Regions from separate parts of the Streptomyces sp. Qhu_M48 genome, predicted to be linked through region 2. Evidence: predicted binding sites of a transcription regulator. Region 2 holds the regulator's gene; the other holds the start of a gene.
What was found. Region 2 encodes HspR, which represses chaperone genes until heat shock. Its sites were predicted from a motif close to TTGAGNNNNNNNNNCTCAA; they were not measured.
Positions count from the first base shown of each region.

Region 1: a site for HspR is predicted at 6,834-6,852, ahead of lon (endopeptidase La). Genes of this name have one in related genera too.

Region 1 covers NZ_CP195432.1:6,556,464-6,571,863, forward strand. The annotation lists gene ACRRSS_RS29255 (hypothetical protein) at 175-984, shown strand; gene ACRRSS_RS29260 (MarR family winged helix-turn-helix transcriptional regulator) at 962-1,513, opposite strand; gene ACRRSS_RS29265 (lysozyme) at 1,758-2,588, shown strand; gene ACRRSS_RS29270 (lytic polysaccharide monooxygenase auxiliary activity family 9 protein) at 2,782-3,657, shown strand; gene ACRRSS_RS29275 (DUF4240 domain-containing protein) at 3,654-4,259, opposite strand; gene lon (endopeptidase La) at 4,385-6,811, opposite strand; gene ACRRSS_RS29285 (GNAT family N-acetyltransferase) at 6,943-7,581, shown strand; gene ACRRSS_RS29290 (hypothetical protein) at 7,665-8,264, shown strand; gene ACRRSS_RS29295 (RNA polymerase sigma factor) at 8,373-8,981, shown strand; gene ACRRSS_RS29300 (zf-HC2 domain-containing protein) at 8,978-9,874, shown strand; gene ACRRSS_RS29305 (ABC transporter ATP-binding protein) at 9,871-10,665, shown strand; gene ACRRSS_RS29310 (hypothetical protein) at 10,662-11,987, shown strand; gene ACRRSS_RS29315 (hypothetical protein) at 11,984-12,586, shown strand; gene ACRRSS_RS29320 (spermidine synthase) at 12,859-13,530, shown strand; gene ACRRSS_RS29325 (response regulator transcription factor) at 13,602-14,339, shown strand; gene ACRRSS_RS29330 (HAMP domain-containing sensor histidine kinase) at 14,390-15,400, shown strand, end outside.
Region 2 covers NZ_CP195432.1:16,339-29,607, reverse strand. The annotation lists gene clpB (ATP-dependent chaperone ClpB) at 1-2,602, opposite strand, end outside; gene ACRRSS_RS00140 (pyridoxamine 5'-phosphate oxidase family protein) at 2,724-3,128, shown strand; gene ACRRSS_RS00135 (hypothetical protein) at 3,316-3,636, opposite strand; gene ACRRSS_RS00130 (hypothetical protein) at 3,633-3,932, opposite strand; gene ACRRSS_RS00125 (helix-turn-helix transcriptional regulator) at 4,040-5,044, shown strand; gene ACRRSS_RS00120 (hypothetical protein) at 5,073-5,546, shown strand; gene ACRRSS_RS00115 (heat shock protein transcriptional repressor HspR) at 5,649-6,092, opposite strand; gene dnaJ (molecular chaperone DnaJ) at 6,097-7,281, opposite strand; gene grpE (nucleotide exchange factor GrpE) at 7,375-8,025, opposite strand; gene dnaK (molecular chaperone DnaK) at 8,025-9,869, opposite strand; gene ACRRSS_RS00095 (sugar transferase) at 10,162-10,650, shown strand; gene ACRRSS_RS00090 ((Fe-S)-binding protein) at 10,758-13,037, shown strand; gene ACRRSS_RS00085 (hypothetical protein) at 13,095-13,269, opposite strand, start outside.

The DNA of each region.
Region 1 (15,400 bases), 6.5 Mb from region 2:
CCCGAAAGGCCCTCGGTTGGATCTTCCGGGCGGGCTTTGGCAGGATGCCCGCCCGCAGCTCCGCGGAGGTGACCGCTCCGCCTCTTCCGTCGCCCTCCGCGGGTTGGTACAGGCCATTTCCGGTCATTTGCAGGTCCGGTGAAGGAGTGTGCGGAGCCGGGCACACTGGTCGTCATGCGCAGCGATGTCGCCTCCCTCCCCGGCAGCCCCGAACGCCCCAACGAGGACTGGGTGGCCACCGCCCTGCCCTCTTCGGGCAGCGGGGGAACCGTCGTCCTCCTCGACGGCGTCACACCACCCGCCGGTGATGACGGTTGTGTGCACACCGTGCCGTGGTTCACCGCTCGGCTCGGCGGGGCTTTGACCGAACTGTCCGCTTCCCGGCCGGACATGTCCTTGTCCGAGATCCTGTCGCGGGCAATCCGGCGCACCGCGGAAGCCCACCGGGACACCTGTGACCTTTCTCACGTACGCACCCCTCAGGCAACCGTGGTGCTCGCCCGCTGGGACGACACCTCGGTCGAACACCTCGTCCTCTCCGACTCCGTCCTCCTCCTGGAGTCGCCGGAGGGGGCGGTGCGGGCCGTGCTCGACGACCGGCTCGACCGGGTGCCGGACGAGATCCTGCGCTCCCTCGCGGCGACGGACCGGCTGCGGAACCGGGAGGGGGGCTTCTTCACGGCGGCGGCGGACCCGGCGGTGGCGGAACGGGCGGTGACGGGGACGAGCCCGCGCGCGCGGGTGCGGTCCCTGGCCGCGCTCACGGACGGGGCGAGCCGCTGGGTGGAGCTGTTCGCCGAGGGCGACTGGGCGGAGTGCCACGGCGTCCTGCGCGAGGAGGGCGCGCTCGGCCTGCTCCAGCGGGTACGGATCCTGGAGGCGGCGGACGAGCGGGCGGGCGGGATACGTCGCTGGAAGCTGCACGACGACGCGACGGCCGCGTTCCTGGAGCTCGGCCCGGTCAGCCTTCCGCGCGCACGTTGAAGTGGTTCAGGAGGCGGGCGAGTTCGGCGACCTCGGCGCGGTCCCAGTCGGCGAGCTTGCGGACGTACCGCTCGCGACGGGCGTCGCGGACGCGCCGGAAGCGGTTCCGCCCCTCCTCGGTGAGACGGACGAGCGAGGCGCGGCCGTCGGCGGGGTCGGGGTCGCGGGCGACGAGCCCGAGGTCCTCCAGGGCGCGCAGCTGCCGGCTCATGGTGGCCTTGCCGACCCCGAAGTACCCGGCGAGTTCGGTGGCCCGCTGGGGGCCGGCGTCGTCGAGGCGGACGAAGAGCCCGTAGGCGGCGGGCTCCAGCTCGGGGTGGACCTCGCGGGCCATCTCGCCGGACTGGGCGCGGGCGCGGCGCAGGAAGACCGCCAGCTCGCGTTCGAGCGCGAGGAACTCCCGGTCGACCGCGACGGGCGGGGTGGCCCGGCTCGTACCGCCCGCGGACGGGGTGGCCCGGTGTTCGCTTCCCGAACCGCCCGCGGACGGGGTGGCCCGGTGTTCGCTTCCCGTACCGCTTCCGTGCACGTCAGCACCTCTCAGGAGTTCTCTCACGGCCCGCCGACGGCTTTCCGGCCGTTGAAAGTTTCTTCCGGCCGAGGCCATCGCCGCAGCTCCTTCAGAGTTTCGCAGGAGTAGACCAACGGCGGCGTCCGGGCCCCCTTCCGTCGGCCGGGTCTACGTGCGTAGCGTCATCACCGGCGTCATCGCTGACATGTCCACACCAGACCTGTCGACATCGCTCCCCCACCGATCCTTTCGGAGGCACGCAATGCGTGTGCACAGATCCGGAACGACCCTCGCCGGCGCCGCGCTCGCGGCCCTGGCCCTCCTCCTCCCCCTCGCCGGATCCGCCGGTGCCGCCCAGGACCCGGGCGTCCGGCAGGTTCCCGCGCGCGGCTCCGCCAGCATGGGCATGGGCGTCCTCGCCCACGACGGGCGCGACGGCGCACCCGGCGGCGGCTCCGGCCGGGCCGCGCAGACGGAAGGCGTGGACGTCTCCAGTCACCAGGGGAACGTCGCCTGGTCCACGCTGTGGAACAGCGGCGTCAGGTGGGCCTACGTGAAGGCGACGGAGGGCACCTACTACAAGAACACCTTCTTCGCCCAGCAGTACAACGGCTCGTACAACGTGGGCATGATCCGGGGCACGTACCACTTCGCCACCCCGGACACGACGACCGGCGCGGCCCAGGCGGACTACTTCGTCAACAACGGCGGGGGCTGGTCGCCGGACGGCAGGACCCTGCCGGGGGTGCTCGACATCGAGTGGAACCCGTACGGCGCGACCTGCTACGGCAAGACCCAGGCCGGGATGGTGAGCTGGATCCGCGACTTCGTGAATCGCTACAAGGCGAGGACCGGCCGGGACGCCGTCATCTACACGGCGACCAGCTGGTGGACCCAGTGCACCGGCAACTACGCGGGCTTCGCCGCGACCAACCCGCTGTGGATCGCGCGGTACGCCGCCACCGTGGGCGAACTCCCGGCCGGCTGGCAGTACTACACGATGTGGCAGTACACGTCCTCCGGCCCCACGGTCGGCGACCACAACCACTTCAACGGCGATCTCTCGCGGGTGCGGGCGCTCGCGAACGGCTGACGCCGACGTCTCACGAGGCGGCCCCCGGGTGTGTGGCACCCCCGGGGGCCGCTTCGGCTTTTCCGGCCGACCCTCTTGCCTATTGGTATGGACCAATGCGACGCTCTACGCCGATCGCCCGGTATTCAACTTCCCGGCGCTCAGCGCGCGTTGCTCGTTCCGTCCTCCCCCACGCACGAGAGAGAGCCCCCGCATGCAGTCCTCCCGCCGTACCGCCACCGGCGTGGCCGCCCTGTCCGCCGCCGCCGCACTCGTCAGCCTCACCCCCACCACCGCGAGCGCCCACGGTGCCGTCTTCAACCCCGTCAGCCGGGTGGCCGCCTGTTACGCCGAGGGCCCCGAGACGCCCAAGTCGCAGGTGTGCAAGGACCTCGTCGCCGACTCCGGCACCCAGCCGCTCTACGACTGGAACGAGGTCAACATCGCCAACGCCGCCGGCCAGCACCAGACGGTCATCCCGGACGGCAAGCTCTGCTCGGCGAACCGCGCGAAGTACCGGGCCCTGGACTGGGCGCGCACCGACTGGCCGGCGACCGCGGTCGCCGCGGGCTCCTTCGGCTTCAAGGTCCGGGTGACCGCCGCCCACGCCGGCACCATGACCGTCTACATCACCAAGCCGGGCTTCGACCCCACGCAGCCCCTGAAGTGGTCGGACCTGGACGCGACCCCCGTCGCCGTCTACAACACCACCCGCACCGCCACCGACGGCTTCTACAACTTCACGGGCACCCTCCCGGCCCGCACCGGCCGCCACATCGTCTACAAGGTGTGGCAGCGCAACGACAGCCCCGAGGCCTTCTACAGCTGCTCGGACGTCACCTTCGGCGCCGCGGCCGCGCCCGCGCAGGCCAAGGCCCCGACCGAGGCGAAGATCGCGGCGGGCGCGTCCCTGTCCACCGTGAGCCACGCGGGCCACGGCGGCGACGAGCAGGCGCCGGCCCTCTCCGCCGAGACCGCCGCGGCCCCCTCCTCGCCGCTCCCCCTCGCCCTGGCGGGCGCGGGCGGCCTCGCGGTCTTCGCGGCGGGCAGCCTGCTCCTGGGCCGGCGCCGGAACACGTCCGCCTCCTAGGAGCCGGATCTCCCGAGCGGGAAGAGGGCGGTGAGCCGGGGTAGCGCCAACCCCTCCGGTCGAGCCCCCTGCGGTTCGCCGTCCTCTTCCCAGCCCCGGCTGTCGGCGAGTTCGTCCGCGAGCTCCTCGGCCAGCTCCTCGACGGCGTCGAGGAACTCCTCGCCCTCGTCGTCCTCCTGGCCGGTCAGCTCGTCGTAGGCGTCCTGCGCCACGTAGTCGAGCTCCTCCCACTCCGGCCACTCGTCGTCGTCCCACTCGTCCTGGTGGCGTCCCACGAGAGCCCGCACCTCGGGCACGTCGGCCAGCGCGTCCGGGTCGGCGACGACCGACTCGTACACCTTGCGCCCCTGGCCCACCAGCCAGAGCGTGAAGTAGTCGAAGCCGTCGTCGGAGCAGGACCCGCCCTCGATCCGGTTCGCCGCCCGCCACAGCGCGTGCGTCGCCGCGGCCTCGCCCGCGTCCTCGAGGCGCACCTGGAACTCCACGCTCTCCGTGGCCGGCCGGCGGAGCAACTCCGTCCGCAGCCACTCCAGCCGCTCGTCCCGGTCACCGGGGCGGCGGCTCAACTCGTCCATGAGAGCCCAGAAGGCGTCTTCGTTCATGCGTACGAGCATGACACCCCTCGCTGACATCCAGGTGACGAATTTCCTCCGGTGCGCCCCGGCTCCCACCGGACACGGCGGAGCGGGGTGCCCCGTCCGAGGACACCCCGCTCACCGTGGGCCCGCTACGCCGCCACGCCCACCGGTACCGCCGCCGGAGCCAGCGCGATCTCCAGCACCTGACGGACGTCCGTCACCGGGTGGACCTCCAGCTTCTCCAGGATCTCGGCCGGGACGTCGTCCAGGTCGGCCTCGTTCCGCTTGGGGATCACGACCGTCGTGATGCCCGCCCGGTGCGCGGCGAGCAGCTTCTGCTTGACGCCGCCGATCGGGAGGACCCGGCCGGTGAGGGAGACCTCGCCGGTCATGGCCACGTCCGTGCGGACGAGCCGGCCGCTCAGCAGCGAGGCCAGTGCGGTCGTCATGGTGACGCCCGCGCTCGGGCCGTCCTTGGGGACGGCGCCCGCCGGGAAGTGGACGTGCACGCCGCGGTCCTTCAGACCGGTGACGGGCAGCTCCAGTTCCGCGCCGTGCGAACGGAGGAAGGAGAGCGCGATCTGCGCCGACTCCTTCATCACGTCGCCGAGCTGACCGGTGAGGGTCAGGCCGGAGGCGCCGGTCTCCGGATCGGACAGGGACGCCTCCACGAAGAGGACGTCACCGCCCGCGCCGGTCACCGCGAGCCCGGTGGCGACGCCGGGGACGGCGGTGCGGCGCTCCGCCGGGTCCTGGGCCGACTCCGGTACGTGGTGCGGCCGTCCGATGAGCCCCCGCAGGTCGTCGGGGCCGACCGTGAAGGGCAGTGCGCGTTCGCCGAGTTCGTGCTGGGCCGCGATCTTGCGGAGCAGCCGGGAGAGGGCGCGCTCCAGGGTGCGGACGCCCGCCTCGCGGGTGTACTCACCGGCCAGCCTGCGCAGGCTCGCGTCCTCCAGGACGACCTCGCCGGGCTCCAGGCCCGCGCGCTCCAGCTGCCGGGGCAGCAGGTGGTCGCGGGCGATGACGACCTTCTCGTCCTCCGTGTAGCCGTCGAGCCTGACCAGCTCCATACGGTCGAGGAGGGCCTCGGGGATGGCTTCGAGGACATTGGCCGTGGCCAGGAAGACGACGTCGGAGAGGTCGAGTTCGACCTCCAGGTAGTGGTCGCGGAAGGTGTGGTTCTGCGCCGGGTCGAGGACTTCGAGGAGGGCCGCCGCGGGGTCGCCGCGGAAGTCGGAGCCGACCTTGTCGATCTCGTCGAGCAGGATCACCGGGTTCATGGACCCGGCCTCCTTGATCGCGCGGACGATCCGGCCGGGGAGGGCGCCGACGTAGGTCCTGCGGTGACCGCGGATCTCCGCCTCGTCCCGTACGCCGCCGAGGGCGACCCGCACGAACTCGCGTCCCATCGCGTGCGCGACGGACTCGCCGAGGGAGGTCTTGCCGACGCCGGGCGGGCCGACGAGGGCGAGTACGGCTCCGCCGCGGCGGCCGCCGACCACGCCGAGGCCGCGCTCGGCACGCCTCTTGCGCACGGCCAGGTACTCGGTGATGCGCTCCTTCACGTCGTCCAGGCCCGCGTGCTCGGCGTCGAGGACGGCGCGGGCGCCCCTGATGTCGTACCGGGCCGCGCCGTCGTCGGATCGCTCGTTCCACGGCAGTTCGAGGACGGTGTCCAGCCAGGTGCGGATCCAGGAGCCCTCGGGGGACTGGTCGCTGGACCGCTCCAGCTTCTCGACCTCCTTGAGGGCGGCCTCGCGGACCTTCTCGGGCAGGTCGGCGGCCTCCACGCGGGCGCGGTAGTCGTCGGACTCGTCGGCCGCGTCCTTGGACTCGCCGTTGAGGTCGCGGAGCTCCTTGCGGACGGCTTCGAGCTGGCGGCGGAGCAGGAACTCGCGCTGCTGCTTGTCGACGCCCTCCTGGACGTCCTTGGCGATGGTCTCGGCGACGTCCTGCTCGGCGAGGTGCTCGCGGAGCTGGGCGGTGGCGAGCTTGAGGCGGGCGACCGGGTCGGCGGTCTCCAGGAGCGCGACCTTCTGCTCGACGGTGAGGAAGGGCGAGTAGCCGGAGTTGTCGGCGAGGGCGCCGACGCCGTCGATCTGCTGGACGCGGTCGACGACCTGCCAGGCACCGCGCTTCTTGAGCCAGCTGGTGGCCAGCGCCTTGTACTCCTTGATCAGGTCGGTGACCTGGCCGGGGAGCGGGTCGGGCAGGGTCTCCTCGACGGTGCCGCCCTCGACCCAGAGGGCCGCGCCGGGCCCGGTCGTACCGGCGCCGATGCGCACGCGGCCGATGCCGCGGATCAGGGCTCCGGGGTCGCCGTCGGACAGCCGTCCGACCTGCTCGACGGTGCCGAGGACGCCGGTTCCGGCGTAGGTCCCGTCGACGCGGGGCACGAGCAGCACCCGCGGCTTTCCGGCGCCGGGCCGGGCGGCGGCCTGGGCCGCCTCGACGGCGGCGCGCACCTCGTTGTCGGACAGGTCGAGCGGCACCACCATGCCGGGCAGCACGACCTCGTCGTCGAGCGGCAGCACGGGCAGAGTGAGCGGCACGGACGGCTTGGAGTCAGAAGCCATGATCTCCCCTTCGGCAGTCAAGTTGAGCTATGTGGACTCAATGCATGTGAGCCCGAGGATGTTCCCGACCGCCCGTTCGCTCTGAGCGATCACTCTCCCGTCGACCGGGCCCGAGCCGATGTAATGACCCTATGGATATCTCGTCTATTACATCGGCGTGGGTGGCGGGCTGGACCCTCTCCCGGGGGACCCCGGCGGCCGTCGCCGAGCCCTGGGGATACCGGATCGACGTCGGTCTCCCCCGGCACGTCGTGCGGCATGTCCTGCCCGCCCCCGACGCGGACTCCGTCGGCGCGCTCTGCGCCCGCCTCACAGCCCCGTACAGCTGGCTCAAGATCATGGCGGGCCCCGAGGACGCGGCCGCGTGGATCACCGACGGGTGGACCGTCCCCGACGACCCCGGCTTCATGATGGTCAAGCCGCTCGACCCCGGGACCCGGCCCGTGCCGCCGGAGGGGTACGCCCGGACCACCGAGGTCAGGGACGGCGTCATCCGGGTCCGGATCCTCGCCCCCGACGGCACCCTGGCCGCCCGCGGCCAGATCGCGCCCACCGGCTCGACCGCCGTCGCCGACCAGATCGAGACCGACACCGCGCACCGGCGGCGCGGTCTCGGCGCCAACGTCATGCGCACCCTGGAGGCCGCCGCCGCCCAGGCGGGCGCCGGGACCGGGGTGCTCTCCGCGACCACGGACGGGCTCGCGCTGTACGACTCGCTGGGCTGGCGGTACCGGGGGCCGCTCACCGGAATCGTCCGGGACGGCCCCTGACGTACGGCCCCGGGCCCCGGCCGTCCCGACCGAACCCGGCCGTCCGGCTGCGCGCCGCGCCCGTCACCCGGCATGCTCGGTCCATGGTGCGAGGCGTACGGCGGACGTGGTGCGGGGCCCTGCTGCTGGCGGGTGCCCTGGTCGGCGGCGTGAGCGGCTGCGGGTCGGGCGGCGGGTCCGCGCCGGGCGCCACCGGCCCCACCGCCACCGCACCCGGCGCCACCACCGGCCCGGGCAACACCGGCCCGGGCACCACCACCGCCACGCCGGGAACCCCGAGCACCCCGAGCACTGCGGGAACCCCGGGCACTGCGGGCACCCCGTCGGCCGACCCGCAGCCGGGTGAGGTCCTCGTCGAGGTGGTCGTGAGCGGTGGCCTCGCCGGAGTCCGCAACCGGCTCGTCGTCCACTACGACGGCGGCTGGACCAGCCGCTCCGGAACCGAGCCGCCCCGCACCGGTCGGCAGACCCCCGCCGAGGCCGCCGAGCTCCGGGCCGCCCTGGAGGACCCCGCGTACGCCCGGGTCCCCGAGCGGCCCACCGGCAGCCCGGTCGCCGACGGCTTCCGGTACTCCGTGACGTACCGCCACCGCCTCGTCGTCGCCGGCGACGGGGAACGCCCTCCCGCCCTCCGGCGGGTCTTCGCCGCCCTCCCGGAGGGCGGCCCGCCGACGGACCCCTGAGCGGAGGGACACGCACCGGGCCGGGCACGCGCGCGATCCCGTGGACGGAACCGGCACACACGCGCGATCCCGTGAACCGGACCGGCCCGCGCGGGCGATAGAGAGGGCGTGAGACTGTTGCGCCCCGCAGGGGGAGGCCCCGCCGGGGGCGACGAGGACGACTCCGCGCTGCTGCGCGCGGTCGCCCGGGGGGACACCGAGGCGCTCGCCGTGCTGTACGACCGGCACGCCGGCTGGCTGCACGCGCGCCTCGCCCGGCGCTGCCCGGACGAGGAGACCGTACGGGAGGTCCTCCAGGACACCTTCGTCACGGTCTGGCGCTCGGCGGGCGGCCACCGGGGCCGGGGCGAGGCCGGTGGCTGGCTCTGGGTGATCGCCGCCCGGCGGCTGGTCGACGCCCAGCGGGCACGCGCCCGCGTGGAGCGCGCCGCCACCCCGGCGGAACCGCCCCCGACCGCGCCCTCCGCCGAGGAACGGGTGCTCGCGGGCCTGGAGTACGGGGAGGTGGGCGCCGCCCTCGACCGGATCTCTCCCGAACTCGCCGAGGTCCTGCGGGCGACCGTCGTCGACGGCCTGACGACCCGCGAGACCGCCCGGCTCCTCGGCATACCCGAGGGCACCGTCAAGACCCGCGCCCTGCGCGCCCGCCGCGAACTGCGCGCGGCTCTCGGGGCGCCCCGCCCCGGGGGACCCCACGCCCTGGGAGGCACCGCATGACGTCCCCCTGGCACGTCACCGAGACCCTGGCGGCCCGTTACGCGCGGGGCACGGCCCCCGAGACGGACGCCTGGTCCCTGGAGAAGCACGTCGAGTCCTGCGGCGGCTGCGCGGCCCGCGTCTCGGCCGCCGTCCGCTCCGGCGCGGCGGGCCCCGTCCTCGCGTCCGTCCGCGACGAGCTCCTGACCTCCCTCGGACACCTCCCCGCGCCGGCCGCCGCCAACGGGGGCTCCCGGCGGCGCGCGCCCGCCGCCGGGAGCCCCCTCGGGCGCTGGGCGCGGTTCTGGTGGGCTGTCGGGCCCGCGCTTCGCGGGTCCTGGGTGGTGGCCGTGCTCCTCGTCGTCGGCGGGGCCTTCGCACTCGCCCACGGGGCCGGCTTCCGGGGCGCGCGGAGCCTGCTGCTCGCCGTCTCGCCGCTCCTTCCGCTCGCCGGGGTCGCCGTCTCGTACGGGCGGCACGCCGATCCGCTGTACGAGATCACCGCCGCCACCCCGTCCGGCGGACTGCGGCTGCTGCTCACCCGTACCGCCGCCGTCCTGGCCGTGTGCGTGCCGCTGCTGACGGCCGCCGGGGCGCTGCTGCCGCCGGTGGCCGGCTTCCCGGGCGCGGCCGCGTGGCTGCTCCCGGGTCTCGCGCTGACCCTGGGCGCGCTCGCGCTCGGTTCGTTCGTGGGCTGCAGGGCGGCGGCCGCGACGCTCGGCGGCGGCTGGCTGCTCACCGTCACGGGCCCTCTGCTCGGCCGGCCGGACGCGGGTGCCGCTCCGGGGATGGCCGCGCTCGCCCCGTACTTCTCCGGCCCCGCAGCTCAAGGGGGGTGGGCGGCCGCCGCGCTCGCCTGCGCCGGCCTGCTCGCGCTGCGGCGCCGTTCCTTCGACCACCTGGAGCCCCGGTGAACATCCCGACCGCCGTCGCGGTGACCGGACTGACCGTCCGCCACCGCCGTACCGTCGCCCTCGACCGGCTCGACCTCTCCCTCGGGCCCGGCGTCCACGGCCTGCTCGGCCCGAACGGAGCCGGGAAGACCTCCCTCATCCGGGTCCTCGCGACCGTCGCCGCGCCCTCCTCGGGCCGGGTGGAGCTGCTCGGCGGCGACGCCACGAGCCACCGCGACCGGACCGGCATCCGGCGCCGGCTCGGGTATCTGCCCCAGGAGTTCGGCTACTACCCGGGATTCACCGTGCGGGAGTTCGTCGCGTACGTCGCCTGGCTCAAGGAGCTGCCGGCCGACCGGGTCCCGGCGGCCGTGGAGCGCGCGGTGCGGCGGGTCGGGCTCGGCGACCGGATCGACGCGCGGATGAAGACGCTCTCGGGCGGCATGGTCCGGCGCGCCGGGATCGCCCAGGCGATCGTGAACGGACCCGAGCTGCTGCTGCTCGACGAACCGACCGCCGGTCTCGACCCGGAACAGCGGGTCGAATTCCGCTCGCTGCTGAGGGAGTTGGGCACGGAGGCGACGGTGGTGGTCTCCACGCACCTGGTGGAGGACGTGGCCGCCGCGTGCACCGAGGTGGCCCTGATCGAGGCGGGCCGGCTCGCCTTCCAGGGCACGACGGCCGAACTGACGGCACTCGGCGGCGCGTCCGCCGAGGCGGACGACTCCACGACGCACGCCGTCGAGCGCGGCTACACCGCCGCCCTGCGCGCCCACCGGTCGTCCACGGAGACGAAGGGGGCGCTCCGATGACCGCCACCCTCACCCCGCCGGGCACCGAGCCGACCGCGCCCGTACGGGCCCCCTCGCCGCTCCTGACCGAGCTGCGGCGCGGACTCGGCCCGTGGGCCGGCGCCGCCGTCGCCCTCACCCTGCTCCTGACGATGTACGGCAAGGCGCCCGGCTGGCAGGCCCGCTGGAGCGACGCCACGAACATGCTGCACGTCGCCGCCGGGCTGCTCGGCGGGCCGCTCGCGCTCGCCGCGGGCTGCTGGCAGGGCGGCCGGGACCGGCGGCGCCGGACGGTGGACCTCTGGGAGTCCGTCCCCCGGCCGCCGCTGCGCCGGGTGCTCGTCGCGGCGGCCCCGTCCGCGCTCTGGCCCGCCGCCGGTGTGCTCCTGGCCGACGCCGTCTGCCTCCTCGCGACCTGGCCGTACGTCTCCGGTGGCCGTCCCTTCCTCGAACTCCTCGCCGCCGACGTGGTGGCGGTCGGCGCCCTCGGCGCGCTCGGCCATGTCGCCGGACGGGTGGTCCGCTGGCGGCTCACGGCCCCGCTCCTGGGCATCGTCGGGTACGTGGGGCTCGCCGTCGCCACGTACGCGGAGAGCGCCGCGCGCTGGCTGGGACCCGCCGCCGAGCACCAGTCCTTCTGGGACCGGCCGGTGTGGTGGTTCGGGCCCGTGTCGATGGCGTGGACGGCGGGTCTCGCGCTCACCGCGCTCCTCGCGTACGGCCTCCGTCCGGCCCGGCTGCGGCCGATCGCGCTGGTTCCGCTGGCCGTGGCGGTCGCCGCCGCCGGCCTGATCCTGCGCCTTCCGGCGGACCAGGGGCCGTGGCGCCCGGACCCGGCCCTGGCCCGGCAGGTCTGCGACGACGGCACGCCGCAGGTGTGCCTGACGGCCCTGGACCAGAATCTGCTGCCGGAGGTGTCGGCGGTGCTCGCCCCGCTGAACGCCCGCCTCAGGGGGCTGCCCGGCGCCCCGGTGCGCTGGGTGGCCGGCCCGTACGGACCCACCCGCCCCGGCGACGTCGAGCTGCCCGACGCCGCCGAGGACGCGACGCGCGGTCGGCTCACCCGCCCCGACGTGTACCTGAACTCAGCCGTGACCTGGCTGTTCTCGGACACGTGCGAGCCGGGCGACGGCACGGGCCCGAACGCGCGCCGGGCGAGCGACATCCACCTCGCCGTCTCCGAGTGGCTGGCTCCGACCCCCGCCGACTACGGCCCCGACCCCACCGCCGCCCTGCCGTACATCGAGCGGCTACGCGCCAAGACCCCGGCCGGGCAGCGCGACTACCTGGCCCGCTATCTCGGGGCGAACAGCTGCCACCCGGACGAGGTGCCGGTCCCGTGAGGCTCTACCTGCGCTCCCGCGCGGTGCCCGCCACGCTCGCCGCCCTCGTCGGCACGGCGGTGGTCGCCGCCCTCGCGGCCCGCTGGCTGCTGTCACTGCCCGGCTTCGACCACACGGCCCGGCTGCCGGTCGTCGTCTTCGGCCCGCTGCTCGCGGTGGCCGCGATCGGCACCGGCCTGCACACGCCGAGCGACGAGCTGGACCGTACGGCGGTCCGCCCGTGGTGGCCCCGGCGCCTCGCCCACCTGCTCGCCCCGACCGCGCTCGCCGTCGGCCTGCTGGCCCTCGCCGTGCCGGGTCACGCGGAGGCCTTCGGGCCGCCCGCCGCCGTACGCAACACGCTGGGGCTCGCGGGGGTGACGGCGGGCGCCGCCGCCCTCGTGGGGGCCCGGCTGAGCTGGCTGCCGCCCGCCTTCTCCGTCGGCGCGGTCTATCTGGCGGCGCCGTCCCGGCCGGGCGGTACGGCCCAGTGGTGGGCCTGGGTGATGCAGCCGGGTCCGCAGGGCGGGGCGTGGACGGTGGCGGTCGCCGCGTTCGTGGCCGGTTCCGGTCTGTACGTGTGGCGGGGCGGCCGACGGGTTCCGGCCGCCGAGTCCTGATCCGCGCCCCTCCCGTCGGCGGAAGCCCGCACGGGGCGCCGGAGCCCTCCCCGTGCGGCGTGGCCCCACGCGCCGTCCGACCCGGTCCTTCGTCCGGCGCCGCGCACCGCGTGCCTTCGTCCGGCGCCGCGCACCGCGTGCGGAGCGGTGCCCGCCGGTGCCCACGCCTGTCCGGAACCCATCTCTCCTCCCCCGTAACGGGTTTGTCCCGGCCGCGTCGCCCCGCGAGGATGGGCCGGGACCGACCGCCGAGACGAGAGCGGAGACCGCAGATGCCGGCACCTGTGACCCTCGACCGCCGTGAAGGACCGTACGGAGAGGTCGTACTGCGCCGCCGTGCCGAGCACTTCGAGATCATCGCCAACGGGACCTTCCTGATGGACACCTCCGACGGGCGTTCCGAGCGGCTCCTGATCGACGCCGCGCAGGCCGCGCTGTCCGACGCCGCCCGCGCCGGTGCCTCCGTCCTCGTCGGCGGCCTCGGCGTCGGCTTCTCCCTCGCCCACGCCGCCGCCGACCCCCGCTGGAGCCGGATCACCGTCGTCGAGCGGGAGGAGGCGATCGTCGACTGGCACCGGCGGGGACCGCTCGCGTCGATCTCCGGCGCGGCTCTGGCCGATTCCCGCACCGTGATCCTGCACACGGACCTGGTGGACCACCTCGCCACCTCCTCCGACACGTACGACGCCCTCTGCCTGGACATCGACAACGGGCCGGACTGGACGGTCACCGAGGACAACGAATCCCTGTACACGGCCGAGGGATTGGCGGCCTGCGCGGCCCGGCTCAATCCGGGCGGAGTGCTCGCCGTGTGGTCCGCCCAGCCCTCCGCCGATTTCGAAGGGTCCTTGCGGAATGCCGGATTCAGCGGGGTACGGACGGAAGAGATCCCCGTTGCCCGGGGCGTCCCCGACGTGGTCCACCTCGCCGTCCGTCCCGGATAGCTCCTGGATAGCCGGGACGCCGCCGGTACCTCTAGGCTGCTGAGCCGACATCGGCGACGCGAGGCGGGGCAATGGAGCAGACACACACCACTCACCACGGTGCGGCGGCCACTCCGGGGGCCCAGCGGCGCGTCCTGGTGGTCGAGGACGACGCGACGATCGTCGAGGCGATCTCCGCCCGGTTGCGCGCCGAGGGCTTTCTCGTGCAGACCGCGACCGACGGCCCGGCGGCCGTCGACGCGGCCGAGGCCTGGCAGCCGGACCTGATGGTCCTCGACGTGATGCTGCCCGGTTTCGACGGCCTGGAGGTGTGCCGCCGGGTCCAGGCCCAGCGCCCCGTCCCGGTCCTCATGCTGACCGCCCGCGACGACGAGACCGACATGCTGGTCGGCCTGGGCGTGGGCGCCGACGACTACATGACCAAGCCGTTCTCCATGCGTGAACTGGCCGCCCGGGTGCACGTGCTGCTGCGCCGGGTGGAGCGGGCCGCGCTCGCGGCGGTCACCCCGCGCAGCGGCATCCTGCGCCTGGGCGAGCTGGAGATCGACCACGCCCAGCGCCGGGTCCGGGTCCGCTCCGAGGACGTGCACCTGACCCCGACCGAGTTCGACCTGCTGGTCTGCCTGGCGAGCTCCCCCCGGGCGGTCCTCTCCCGCGAGCAGCTGCTCGCCGAGGTCTGGGACTGGGCGGACGCCTCGGGAACCAGAACCGTGGACAGCCACATCAAGGCGCTGCGCCGGAAGATCGGGGCCGAGCGGATCCGCACGGTCCACGGCGTCGGCTACGCGCTGGAGACCCCGGCGCTGTGAGCCGGCGGGGGCCCGGAGGGCCGCGGGAGCAGCGGGGGCCCGGCGGTGCGGTGCGCCGGCGGCGTCGGATCGTGATCTCGATCAAGACCAAGCTGGGCACGCTGGTCGTCGGGGCGGTCCTGCTGACCTCCTGCCTGGCCCTGGTGGCGATCCGCACGTCCACGGAGTTCCGGTACATCACGATCTTCGCCATGATCGCGACCCTGTTGATCACCCAGTTCGTGGCGCAGTCCCTGACGGCTCCGCTCGACGAGATGACGACGGTGGCCGGGACGATCTCGCGCGGGGACTTCACCCGCCGGGTGCGGGGCGCGGACCGGCGGGACGAGCTGGGCGACCTCGCGTCGACGATCAACCGGATGGCGGACGACCTGGAGGCGGTCGACCGGCACCGCAAGGAGCTGGTGGCCAACGTGTCGCACGAGCTCCGCACCCCGATCGCCGCGCTCAGGGCCGTACTGGAGAACGTCGTGGACGGGGTCTCCGAGGCTGATCCGGAGACGATGCGGGGGGCGCTCAAGCAGACCGAGCGGCTGGGTCGGCTCGTGGAGACGCTGTTGGACCTGTCGCGCCTTGACAACGGTGTCGTCGGACTGCGGGCGAGCCGTTTCGAGGTCTGGCCGTACCTCTCGGGAGTTCTGCGGGAAGCGAACCTGGCCGCCTCGCAGCGCGGGCTCTCGTCCACCTCGGGCCTGCACAACCGCACGGACGTCCATCTGCACCTGGACGTGTCGCCGCCGGAGCTGGTCGCGCACGCGGACGCGGAGCGGCTGCACCAGGTGATGGCGAACCTGATCGACAACGCGGTGAAGCACTCGCCGCCGCACGGCCGGGTCACGGTCAGGGCCCGGCGCGGCCGGTATCCGGACTCGCTGGAGCTGGAGGTCGAGGACGAGGGCCCCGGCATCCCCGAGTCGGAGCGGCACAAGGTCTTCGAGCGCTTCAACCGGGGTACGGCGGCGCACCGGTCGGGGCCGGGGAGCGACGGCGGCACGGGGCTCGGGCTCGCGATCGCCCGTTGGGCGGTGGATCTGCACGGCGGCGGGATCGGTGTGGCCGAA
Region 2 (13,269 bases):
ACAGGGTCTTGCCGGTGCCCTCCCCCACGATCAGGCCGTCCTCGAAGCGGTCCACGCGGACCGTGTCGCCGTCCACGACCTCCCCCGCGAGGATCTCCTTGGCGAGCCGGTCGCCGATCGCCGTCTGGATGAGCCGGCGCAGCGGCCGGGCGCCGTACGCGGGGTCGTTGCCCTCCTCGGCGAGCCACTCCAGGGCCTCCGGGGTGACGTCCAGGGTGAGCCGCCGCTCGGCGAGCCGCTTCGCGAGCCGGTCGATCTGGAGCCGCGCGATCCGGCCCAGCTCGGCCCGGTCGAGGGCGGAGAAGACCACCAGGTCGTCCAGCCGGTTGAGGAACTCCGGCTTGAAACTGGCCCTGACGACGTCCATGACCTGCTGCTTCTTGACGTCCTCCGTGGTCAGCGGGTCGACCAGGTACTGGCTGCCCAGGTTCGAGGTGAGGATCAGGATGGTGTTGCGGAAATCCACCGTCCGGCCCTGTCCGTCGGTCAGCCGCCCGTCGTCCAGGACCTGGAGCAGGACGTCGAAGACCTCCGGGTGCGCCTTCTCCACCTCGTCGAGCAGGACCACGCTGTACGGGCGCCTGCGGACCGCCTCGGTGAGCTGGCCGCCCTCCTCGTACCCGACGTAGCCGGGAGGCGCGCCGACCAGGCGGGCGACGCTGTGCTTCTCGCCGTACTCCGACATGTCGATGCGGATCATGGCCCGCTCGTCGTCGAAGAGGAAGTCCGCGAGCGCCTTCGCCAGCTCCGTCTTGCCGACGCCCGTGGGGCCGAGGAAGAGGAAGGAGCCGGTGGGCCGGTCGGGGTCGGCGATGCCGGCGCGGGTGCGGCGCACGGCGTCGGAGACGGCCCGCACGGCCTCGGACTGGCCGATCAGCCGCCGGCCGAGCTCGTCCTCCATGCGCAGCAGCTTCTGCGTCTCGCCCTCCAGGAGACGGCCGGCGGGGATGCCCGTCCAGGCGCCCACGACATCGGCGATGTCGTCGGGTCCGACCTCCTCCTTGACCATCGTGTCCTTCGACGACTCCTGCTGGGCCTCGGCCTCGCTCGCCTCCTCCAGATCCCGCTCCAGGGCCGGGATCTCCCCGTAGAGCAGCTTGGAGGCGGTGTCGAAGTCGCCGTCGCGCTGGGCGCGCTCGGCGCGGCCGCGGGCCTCGTCGAGCCGCTCCTTCAGCTCGCCGACCCGGTTGAGGGACTGCTTCTCCTTCTCCCAGCGGGCGGTGAGGCCGCGCAACTCCTCCTCGCGGTCGGCGAGGTCGCGCCGCAGCTTCTCCAGGCGCTGCTTGCTCGCCGCGTCCGTCTCGTTCTTGAGGGCCAGCTCCTCCATGCGGAGCCGGTCCACGGAGCGCTGGAGCTCGTCGATCTCGACGGGCGAGGAGTCGATCTCCATCCGCAGCCGGGAGGCGGCCTCGTCGACGAGGTCGATGGCCTTGTCGGGGAGGAAGCGGGAGGTGATGTACCGGTCGGAGAGGGTCGCGGCGGCCACCAGCGCGGAGTCGTTGATCTGCACCTTGTGGTGGGCCTCGTACCGGCCCTTGAGGCCGCGGAGGATCGCGACGGTGTCCTCGACCGTGGGCTCGGCGACCAGGACCTGCTGGAAGCGGCGCTCCAGGGCGGGGTCCTTCTCGATCCGCTCGCGGTACTCGTCGAGGGTGGTCGCGCCGACCATGCGCAGCTCGCCGCGGGCCAGCATGGGCTTGAGCATGTTGCCCGCGTCCATGGCGGAGTCGCCGCCGGCGCCCGCGCCGACGACCGTGTGCAGCTCGTCGATGAAGGTGATGATCTGGCCGTCGCTCTCCTTGATCTCGGAGAGGACGGTCTTGAGGCGCTCCTCGAACTCGCCGCGGTACTTGGCCCCGGCGACCATCGCGCCGAGGTCGAGCGAGACGAGCCGCTTGTTCTTCAGCGACTCGGGTACGTCGCCCTTCACGATCCGCTGGGCGAGGCCCTCGACGACGGCGGTCTTGCCGACGCCGGGCTCACCGATGAGGACCGGGTTGTTCTTGGTGCGGCGGGACAGCACCTGCACGACGCGGCGGATCTCGTGGTCGCGGCCGATGACCGGGTCGAGCTTGCCCTCGCGCGCGGCCGCCGTGAAGTCCGTTCCGAACTTCTCCAGCGCCTTGTACTGCCCTTCCGGGTCGGGTGTGGTCACCCGGCGTCCTCCCCTGCTCTTCTCGAACGCGTCGAGCAGCTTCGATGCGCTCGCGCCCTGCGCGTCGAGGATCTCACCGGCGCGGCCGCCCTTGGCGGCGATCCCGACGAGGAGGTGCTCGGTGGACAGGTAGTCGTCGCCGAGCTCCTTCGCCCGCCGGTCGGCGTCGGCGATGACCGCGAGGAAGTCGCGGCTGGGCTGCGGGGGCGCGACCGTCGACCCGGTGATGCTCGGCAGGGTGGCGAGCAGCCGCTCGGCGCCCGCCCGCACGGCGGCCTGGTCGGCCTCGACCGAGGCGAACAGGTCGACGATGTTCTCGTTGTCCTCTCCCGTGAGCAGCGCGAGCAGCAGGTGGGCGGGGGTCAGGTCGGCGTGTCCGTCGGACACGGCGCGGCTGCTGGCCGCGTTGATCGCGTCCCGGCTCCGGTTGGTCAGTTCGGCGTCCACGTGCGGTGCTCCTCCTGGGTTCTCGTGGGTCCTCCTCCTATGACTTCTCCAGGGTACACAAAGTTGAGTCGATCGCACTCAAGGTGTCGGGGCGAGACCTCACCCGGGTAGTTTCCGGGGCATGGCCACCGACCCGAAGAACCCCACCGACTCGTACCTCGGCTTCTGGCGCGAGTACCACATGAGCACCCTGACCACCCCGCGCCCGGACGGCACCCCGCACGTCGTGGCGGTGGGCGTCACGTACGACCCCGAGAACGGGTACGCGCGGGTCATCACCAACAAGCACAGCCGGAAGGTGGCCAACGTCCTGGCGGCGGGCACCGAGGGCGCGCGGGTCGCCGTCTGCCAGGTCGACAAGGGGCGCTGGGCCACCCTGGAGGGCGTCGCCCGCATCCGTACGGAGGCGGAGGTCGTCGAGGACGCGGTGGCGCGCTACGCGGAGCGCTACGGACGCACACCGGCGCCCAACCCGGACCGGGTCGTCATCGAGATCACCCTCACCCGGGCGATGGGCCGCGCCTGACCCCGTACGGGAAAGCCCCTCGCGTCCGGCACGACCTGGAGCACTCCCGTACGGAGAGCGGGAAAGCCCGGACCCCCGCGTACGGGACGAGTCCGGGCAGCACAGCGGCGCCATCGCGTTTCAGGTCCGCGATGGCGCCGCTGTGTGGGGGAAGTGCCGGAGCGATCTACAACGACGGGGGAATCGCTCAGGCACTGCGGGGGGTGGCGGTGATGGTCTCGGGCTCGATCAGCTGGTGGTCCCGCTGGTCGAGGTTGACGAAGATCATGCCGTACCGGATGGCACAGCGGATCGGCTGTGGTGCGCCCCGGGGGCGGCGCAGGCAGCGGTAGGCGCGGACGTCCTCGTCCTGCTCCCGTGCCACGACGATGGGCTCTCCGAAGAGGGTGACCTTCAGCGCGTCGCCACGGTGGGGGATGGCGGTCGCGAGGTCGACGAAGTGCCAGCCGGATCGGTAGGCCGAAGCCATCTCCCGGCGGAACCGGCGGTCATCTGGCGGGACGCTCACGCTCCCGCACCCTTGGTGGCGAACTCCCAGGACGGCTCCCCGGGGCCGGCGAGCACGGCACGCCCCGCGGCGGTCTCCCACGAGGGCTCGCTCCGGACGGGGGCGACCTCCCACGAGGGCTCGGGACGGGCGAGCACGTCGTGTCCCGGAGCGGTCTCCCACGAGGGCTCGTCCGGCCCCGCCACCACCGAGTGCGCCGGGTGACTCTCCCACGAGGGCTCGCCGTCGAGCGCGAGCACACCGAGAGCAGCCGCCGCAACGGCTATGGCGCTAAGTGCACGAACCATCCTGGTCATGGCCGATCTCCACCTCTTTTGATCACTACCTCCCCCCCGCGTCTTAGACGATGGCTCACTCACGCTCCTTTCCACCAGCCAAGCCGGGCATCATGTTCCTGTAATTCATGACCCTGAGGGGGGTGCAAATGAGGCTCGAATGTGACGTGTCAGGTCATAACCACAGTCACGGTGAACTATGCGACGTGGGCAAGGAGCTGTACGCGAACGCGCTCCGCACGGGTCGAATCGCCCGTTCCGAGGCCGAGGCCGCCCCCTGCCTGAAGGAACTGTCCCTCCTGCACCCGGATCCGGACGACAGCCAGTGGCTCCATCCGATCCCGCCCTCGATCGCGCTCAACCAGCTCATCCACCCCATCGAGCAGGAGATACAGGCGCGGCGCCAGCACGCCATCGCCCTGGCCGACGCGTTCGAGCCGTTCCTCGCCATCCACACCCAGGACCCCTCGGCCACCCAGGCGATCACCGTCCTCGAAGGCCTCAGCGTCATCAACGCCACGCTGGACCGCGTCATCAACGAGTGCACCGTGGAGCTCCTCACCATCCAGCCCGGCAGCGGCCGCCGCCCCGAGACCCTGGAAGCCGCCCTGCGCCGCATGGAGCCGCTCCTCGACCGCGGTGTCCGGATGCGCACGCTCTACCAGCACACCGCCCGCCACCATCCGGCCACCCTCGCCTACGTCGAGCGCGTCGCCCCCTACGGGCTGGAACTGCGCACCCTCGAAGAGATCGTCGACCGGCTGATCATCGTCGACCGCAAGGTCGCCTTCGTGCCCGCCCGCAGCGACCGCCAGGTCGCCCTCGAACTGCGCCACGAGGGCCTCGTCCAGTACCTCGTGGGCGTCTTCGACCAGTTCTGGCTGCACGGGGTGCCCTGGGAGGAGGAGATCCCCTACAGCCCGTCCGTGGACGGCATCGGCGGCGTCCAGCGCTCCATCGCCAAACTCCTCGTCGAGGGCCACGTCGACGAGGCCATCGCCCGCCGCCTCGGCATGAACGTCCGCACCTGCCGCGCCCACATCGCCAAGCTCGCCGCCACCCTCGGCAGCGGCAGCCGGGCCCAGCTCGGCTACCTGATCGCCCAGTCGGGCATCCTCGATCAGGACAACTGACCAGCGTCGAACGGGACAACCGACCACCGTGTACATACAGATCGACCTCGACGGGCCCGCCGGGACCCTTCGGGTCTCCGGGCACGGGCTGCCCACCGTGGAGCTCGTACGGGCCCCCGGAACCACCCCGAACACCCACACCCCCATCGGGACCCGCAAGCCCGCCCTGCTCGCCCTCACCGTCGACGGGGAGCCCGCCCGGCTCAGGCCCGCGCGGGGCCGGCTGCTGCGGCGCTCCTACCGGGTGGACGTCCGCGTCGACGGGATCCGCTACCGCCTCGCCCCCTGCACCCACGTGGACAGCCGGTTCACCCGCGACGGGCGGACGCTCGGCACCCTGGAGTCCTCGGGGGACGGCACGGTGGACGCCGACTGGGACCCGGCCGTCGACCCCACCCCGCTCGACCGGGCCGTCGGCACCGCGCTGGCCGCCGCGTTCGGCACCGGCGCGGCCCCCTGGTGGGAGACCCTCGGCGACATCGTGGCCGAACTCATCCCGTAGCCGGGGACGCACGGGACATGCGCGAGGCCGTAGCCGGGGCCGCACCGCACACGCGCGAGGCCCCTTCCACACCCGTGGAAGGGGCCTCGTCGCTTCTCTGTCCTACTCGCCGCGCTTGGGGCGCCAGACCACCAGCGCGCTCGCCTGCTGCACGTCCTGGTACGGCACCAGGTCGCGCCGGTACGAGGCGTGCACCTGGGCCTCGCGCTGCCGCATCGCCGCCGCCGCGCCGTCGACGGCGGACGACAGCTCCGCGATCCGGCTCTGCAACGCCGCGACCTGGTTCTCCAGTTCGATGATGCGCTTGATCCCGGCCAGGTTGATGCCCTCGTCCTGCGACAGCTGCTGCACCTGACGGAGCAGCTCGATGTCCCGGGCCGAGTAACGCCGGCCGCGGCCCGCCGTGCGGTCCGGGGAGACCAGACCGAGACGGTCGTACTGCCGCAGGGTCTGCGGGTGGAGACCGGAGAGCTGGGCCGCCACCGAGATGACGTACACCGGCGACTCGTCGGTCAGTTCGTACGGATTGCGTCGGCGCCCGTCCACCGGGTCACGCTCCCTTCGCGGCCTGGAACAGCTCCGCCCGGGGGTCCTCGGAGGCGGTCGCCTCGCGGTAGGTCTCCAGGGCGTCACGTGCCTTGTCGTCCAGCTCCTTCGGCACCGCGATCTCGACCGTCACGAGGAGGTCGCCGCGGCTGCCGTCCTTGCGGACCGCGCCCTTGCCCCGGGCGCGCATGGTCCGGCCGTTCGGGGTGCCCGCGGGCAGCTTCAGGGTGACCGCGGGGCCGCCGAGGGTCGGCACCTTGACCTCGCCACCGAGCGCCGCCTCCGTGAAGGAGACCGGCACGGTGACGGTGAGGTTGTCGTCCTTGCGGCCGAAGACCGGGTGGGCGTCGACGTGCACGACGACGTACAGGTCGCCGTTCTGCCCGCCGCGCTCGCCCGGCGCTCCCTTGCCGCGCAGCCGGATCTTCTGGTTGTCGCTCACCCCGGCCGGGATGCGGACCTGCATGGTGCGGGAGGACTTGGCACGGCCGCTGCCCTTGCAGACCTCGCAGGGGTTCTCGGCGATGAGGCCGCGGCCCTTGCAGTCCACGCAGGGGTCGGTGAGCGAGAAGCCGCCGCCGCTGCCGCGCGAGACCTGTCCGGTGCCGACGCAGGTCGGGCAGACCCGGGGGGTGCCGTTCTTGTCGCCGGTGCCCGAACAGGCCGTGCACGGCTGCTGGCTGGACATCCGCAGCGGTACGGTCGCGCCCTCGATGGCCTCGGTGAAGCTGAGCGTCACCTCGGACTCGATGTCCTGACCGCGCCGCGGCTGGGTACGGGTGCCCGCACCGGCGCCGCGGTTGAACAGGCCGCCGAAGACGTCCCCGATACCGCCACCGCCGCCACCGAAGCCGCCGCCCGCACCGCCCTGGGCGCCACCTCCGAAGAGGTCGCCCAGGTCGAAGTTGAACGAGCCGCCGGCCCCGGGTCCGCCGGCTCTGAAGCCACCGTTCCCGAAGAGGGCGCGGGCCTCGTCGTACTCCTTGCGCTTCTTGGGGTCGCCGAGGATGTCGTTGGCCTCGGAGATCTCCTTGAAGCGCTCCTCGGCCCTGGTGTCGCCCTTGTTGGCGTCCGGGTGGTTCTCGCGGGCGAGCTTCCGGTACGCCTTCTTGATCTCGGCGTCGGTGGCGTCCTTGGGGACGCCGAGAACCTTGTAGTAGTCCTTCTCGACGAAGTCCTTCGTGCTCATCGACGTCCCTCCTTCCGGACCGCTCCGGTGTTCGTCACTGCTCCGGTGACCGCCGGGGGTCCGGCGGTCACCCCTGCTCCGAGGATCGGCGCGTCACCCCTCTTCGGGGGCACCGCTCTCCTCGTCGGAGGCCTTGCTCTCGTCCTTGGCCGGGGTCGCGCCCGGCTGGGGCTCGGCGACGGCCACGCGGGCGGGCCGGATGGTCCGCTCGCCGATCCGGTACCCCGGCTGCAGGATCGCCACGCAGGTCGTCTCGGTGACGTCCGGCGCGTACGAGTGCATCAGGGCCTCGTGGATCATCGGGTCGAAGGGCTCGCCCTCCTTGCCGAACTGCTGCAGACCCATCTTGGCGACGACGGTCTCCAGCGATTCGGCCACCGACTTGAACCCGCCCACGAGCTCGCCGTGGTCCCGGGCCCGGCCGACGTCGTCGAGCACCGGAAGCAGGTCGGACAGGAGGCCGGCGACGGCGATCTCCTTGACCGTGACCCGGTCCCGCTCCACGCGGCGGCGGTAGTTCTGGTACTCGGCCTGGAGCCGCTGGAGGTCCGCGGTGCGCTCGTCGAGCGCCGTACGGGTCTGGTCCAGCTGCGCCAGCAGGGCTACGTCCGTAGCGTCCCCGGCCGGGGCCGCCCCCTCCGCCTTGTCGGCGGGGGCGGCGGCAGCGGCGGTATCGGGCTCCTCGGGCGGGCCGTCGGCGGGGACGTCGGGCTTCTCCTCGAAGCCCGGGGTCTCCTCCGACATCAGGCAGCGCCGCCCTTCGGCTTGTCCTCGTCCACGATCTCGGCGTCGACGACGTCGTCGTCGGCCTGGGCCTGCTGGGCACCGGCGTCGCCGCCGGCGGCCTGGGCGCCCTGGGCGTCGGCGTACAGCGCCTGGCCGAGCTTCTGGGAGACGGCCGCGACCTTCTCGGTGGCGGTGCGGATCTCGGCGGTGTCCTCGCCCTTGAGCTTCTCCTTCAGCTCGACGAGCGCGGCCTCGACCTCGTCCTTGACGTCGCCGGGAACCTTGTCCTCGTTGTCCTTGAGGAACTTCTCCGTCTGGTAGACGAGCTGCTCGCCCTGGTTGCGGGACTCGGCGGCCTCGCGGCGACGGTGGTCCTCGTCCGCGTACTGCTCGGCCTCCTGGCGCATCCGGTCGACCTCGTCCTTCGGCAGCGAGGAGCCGCCGGTGACGGTCATCTTCTGCTCCTTGCCCGTGCCCAGGTCCTTCGCGGTCACGTGCATGATGCCGTTGGCGTCGATGTCGAAGGCGACCTCGATCTGCGGGACGCCACGCGGGGCCGGCGGCAGACCGGTCAGCTCGAACATGCCGAGCTTCTTGTTGTACGCCGCGATCTCGCGCTCGCCCTGGTAGACCTGGATCTGCACGGACGGCTGGTTGTCCTCGGCCGTCGTGAAGATCTCGGACCGCTTGGTCGGGATCGTGGTGTTGCGCTCGATGAGCTTGGTCATGATGCCGCCCTTGGTCTCGATGCCGAGGGACAGCGGGGTCACGTCGAGGAGCAGGACGTCCTTGACCTCACCCTTGAGCACACCGGCCTGCAGGGCGGCGCCGATGGCGACGACCTCGTCCGGGTTGACGCCCTTGTTGGCGTCCTGACCGCCGGTCAGCTCCTTGACGAGCTCGGCGACGGCCGGCATACGGGTCGAACCACCGACGAGGACGACGTGGTCGATCTCGGAGAGGTTGATGCCCGCGTCCTTGATGACGTTGTGGAACGGCACCTTGCAGCGGTCGAGCAGGTCCGAGGTCAGCTGCTGGAACTGGGCGCGCGTGAGCTTCTCGTCCAGGTGCAGCGGGCCCTCGGCGGAGGCCGTGATGTACGGCAGGTTGATCGAGGTCTCCGTGGAGGAGGACAGCTCGATCTTGGCCTTCTCGGCGGCCTCGCGGAGGCGCTGGAGGGCCATCTTGTCCTTGGCCAGGTCCACGCCGTGGCCGTTCTGGAACTGGGTCACCAGGTAGTCGACGACGCGCTGGTCCCAGTCGTCACCACCGAGGTGGTTGTCACCGTTGGTGGCCTTCACCTCGACGACGCCGTCGCCGATCTCCAGGAGGGACACGTCGAAGGTGCCGCCACCGAGGTCGAAGACGAGGATCGTCTGGTCGTCCTTGTCGAGGCCGTACGCCAGGGCGGCGGCGGTCGGCTCGTTGACGATGCGCAGGACGTTGAGGCCCGCGATCTCACCGGCCTCCTTGGTGGCCTGACGCTCGGAGTCGTTGAAGTACGCCGGGACGGTGATGACCGCGTCGACGACCTTCTCGCCCAGGTAGGCCTCGGCGTCGCGCTTCAGCTTCTGCAGGATGAAGGCGCTCATCTGCTGCGGGTTGAAGTTCTTGCCGTCGATCTCGATCTTCCAGTCGGTGCCCATGTGGCGCTTGACCGACCGGATGGTCCTGTCGACGTTGGTGACGGCCTGACGCTTGGCCACCTCGCCGACGAGCACCTCGCCGTTCTTCGCGAAGGCGACGACGGACGGCGTGGTCCTGGCGCCCTCGGCGTTGGTGATGACGGTGGGCTCGCCGCCTTCCAGAACGCTGACGACGGAGTTAGTCGTGCCCAGGTCGATGCCGACCGCACGTGCCATTTCGATTCCTCCAGCTGACGTACTTGAGTGGATCTGACTCAAGGATGCACGACGGTTCTCGATGAGTCAACAGACCTGAGTGGAGGGGACTCAACTCTTCGCCCTTTATCTCACTCATACACGGCCGGGCGCGCGTCGATCCCGGACCGGACGGGGTGACGCGTGAGAGAGTCCGGTTGCCCCTTGCCGGGCAAAGCAGGCATATCCCACGAATATCCCATGATTCTCAAGTCCCGGGTCCACGGATCCCCGTGTCCCCGCTCCTCGGTCGCCGCTCGGAAGGGTGTGGGGAATGACGGCCAAGCGCACGTTCGACGTCGTGGGCGGGCTCGCCCTCCTGGTCGCACTGTCCCCGCTCCTCGCCGCCGTCGCCCTCTCGGTCGCGCTCGGCGGGGCCACCCCCGGCCGGGGCGTGCTGCGCCGCCGCACGGTGGCCGGACTCGGGGGGCGGCCCTTCACGATGCTCACCTTCCGCACGAGGAGCCCGCTGGCCGCCCTGCCGCTGCTGCTGCACGTCGTCGGGGGCCGGATGTCGCTGGTCGGACCGTGTCCACTGACCCCCTCCCACCGCGAATGCGCGGGCGAGGGACGCCGTCGGCTCTCCGTACGACCGGGGCTCACCGGCCCGTGGCAGATCAGCGGACGCTCGGACCTGCCGTGGGAGGAGCGCGAGCTGCTCGACCTCCACTACGTGGACCACCACTGGCTGGGGATGGATCTGTCGATCCTGGCGCGTACGCTTCCAGCAGTCCGCAGGCGGCGCGCGGCAAGGTTTGCCTGAGCGACACAGATCACCGCGAGCTCCGCTACAGCACGGGGCCCCGAACGGGTAATCTCAGCACGGACTCCATAAGTTACCGCTTAGTAGGCCCGCCCGAGGAGCCCCTCATGCAACTCGCCGCGATCATCGTGTCGATCGCCATCACGGTGGTGGCCGTCGCGCTGTTCGGCCGTGCCACCGTGCAGATCTACCGGTTCGTGCGTCTCGGGCAGCCCGTGCCCGCCGGCACCCGCACCGGCGACCCCACCCAGCGCACGCTCACCCTGGTCAAGGAATTCCTCGGCCACACCCGGATGAACCGCTGGGGCATCGTCGGCTTCGCGCACTGGTTCGTGGCCGTGGGCTTCTTCTCGCTGCTCCTCACGATCGTGAACGCCTTCGGCCAGCTCTTCCAGGCCGACTGGCTGATCCCGATCATCGGCGACTGGCTGCCGTACGAGATCTTCACCGAGTTCCTCGGCCTGATGACGGTCCTCGGCATCGTGACCCTCATCGTGATCCGGCAGCTCAGCAAGCCGACCAAGGCGGGCCGCAAGTCCCGCTTCGCCGGCTCCAAGACGGGCCAGGCCTACTTCGTCGAGGCCGTCATCCTGATCGTCGGCCTCTGCATCATGACGCTGCGCGCCCTCGAAGGCGTCCAGCACCACGTGACGAGCTGGGAGCCGGGCTTCTTCGCCTCGTACCCGCTGATCGCGCTGCTCGACGACCTCGACCTGAGCACGATCCAGCACCTCACCTACTTCGTCGCGGCGCTCAAGATCGTCACGTCCTTCACCTGGATGATCACGGTCTCGCTGAACACGAACATGGGTGTCGCCTGGCACCGCTTCCTCGGCTTCCCGAACATCTGGTTCAAGCGGAACGCCGACGGCTCCACCGCGCTCGGCGGGCTCCTGCCGATGACGACGGCCGGCAAGGAGATCGACTGGGAGGACCCGGCCGAGGACGCCGTCTTCGGTGTCTCCCAGGTCGAGCAGTTCTCCTGGAAGGGCATCCTCGACTTCTCCACCTGCACCGAGTGCGGCCGCTGCCAGTCGCAGTGCCCCGCCTGGAACACCGGCAAGCCGCTCTCCCCCAAGCTCCTCATCATGTCGCTGCGCGACCACGCGCACGCCAAGGCCCCGTACCTGCTCGCCGGCGGCGGCAAGCTGGATCCATCAGCGCCTGGCGGCGCGGGGTCGGGCAACGAGAAGGCCACCGAGGAGCAGCTCAAGGACGTCCCCGCCTCCGCGATCGCCGAGGCCGAGCGCCCCCTCATCGGCACCGCCGAGGAGAACGGCGTCATCGACCCCGACGTCCTGTGGTCCTGCACCACCTGCGGCGCCTGCGTCGAGCAGTGCCCGGTCGACATCGAGCACATCGACCACATCGTCGACATGCGCCGCTACCAGGTGATGATCGAGTCCGCGTTCCCGTCCGAGGCGGGCACGATGCTCAAGAACCTGGAGAAGAAGGGCAACCCCTGGGGCCTGGCGAAGAAGCAGCGCGTCGAGTGGACCAAGGAGGTCGACTTCGAGGTCCCGATCGTCGGCAAGGACGTCGAGGACCTCTCGGAGTACGACTACCTGTACTGGGTCGGCTGCGCGGGCGCCCTGGAGGACCGGGCCAAGAAGACCACCAAGGCCTTCGCCGAGCTGCTGAACATCGCGGGCGTCAAGTTCGCGATCATGGGCGGCGACGAGAAGTGCACCGGTGACTCCCCCCGCCGCCTGGGCAACGAGCCGCTGTTCCAGCAGCTCGCCCAGGAGAACGTCGCGATGCTGAACATGGCGTTCGGCGAGGACGACGAGGACGAGTCGACGAAGAAGCCGAAGTCGGCGAAGCGGATCGTCTCGACCTGCCCGCACTGCTTCAACACCATCGCCAACGAGTACCCGCAGCTCGGCGGCGAGTACGAGGTCATCCACCACACCCAGCTGCTCCAGCACCTCATCGACGAGGGCAAGCTGGTCCCGGTGACCCCGGTCGACGGCCTCATCACCTACCACGACCCGTGCTACCTGGGCCGTCACAACAAGGTCTACACGCCGCCGCGCGAGATCATGTCCGCCGTCCCCGGCCTGCGCCAGCAGGAGATGCACCGCCACAAGGAGCGCGGCTTCTGCTGCGGCGCCGGTGGTGCCCGGATGTGGATGGAGGAGCGGATCGGCAAGCGCATCAACAACGAGCGCGTCGAGGAGGCCCTGTCCCTCAACCCGGACATCGTCTCCACCGCCTGCCCGTTCTGCCTCGTCATGCTGACCGACTCGGTCAACGGCAAGAAGAACGAGGGCAAGGCCAAGGAGTCCGTCACGGTCGTGGACGTGGCCCAGCTGCTCCTCGAATCGGTGAAGACCCCGGCCGACCCCGAGCCGGAACCGGCCGAGGAGCCGGAGCCGGCCGTCTGACCCGGACATGAGAGGGCCGCCCCGCGAGAGATCGCGGGGCGGCCCTTTTCCGTGTCGTCAGACCTTCCTGGCGACGTGCTTCTCCACGAGCCTGCCCCAGAAGTCGTAGACCGAGCTGCCGGCGCCCTGCTTCGGGGTGTCGATGGCGGCGAGCTCGTACCGGTGCCCGCCGGCGTCGACGAGCCTGTACGTCCAGCCGTGGTGGCCGGCGGCCGGGTGCCTCAGGTCGAGG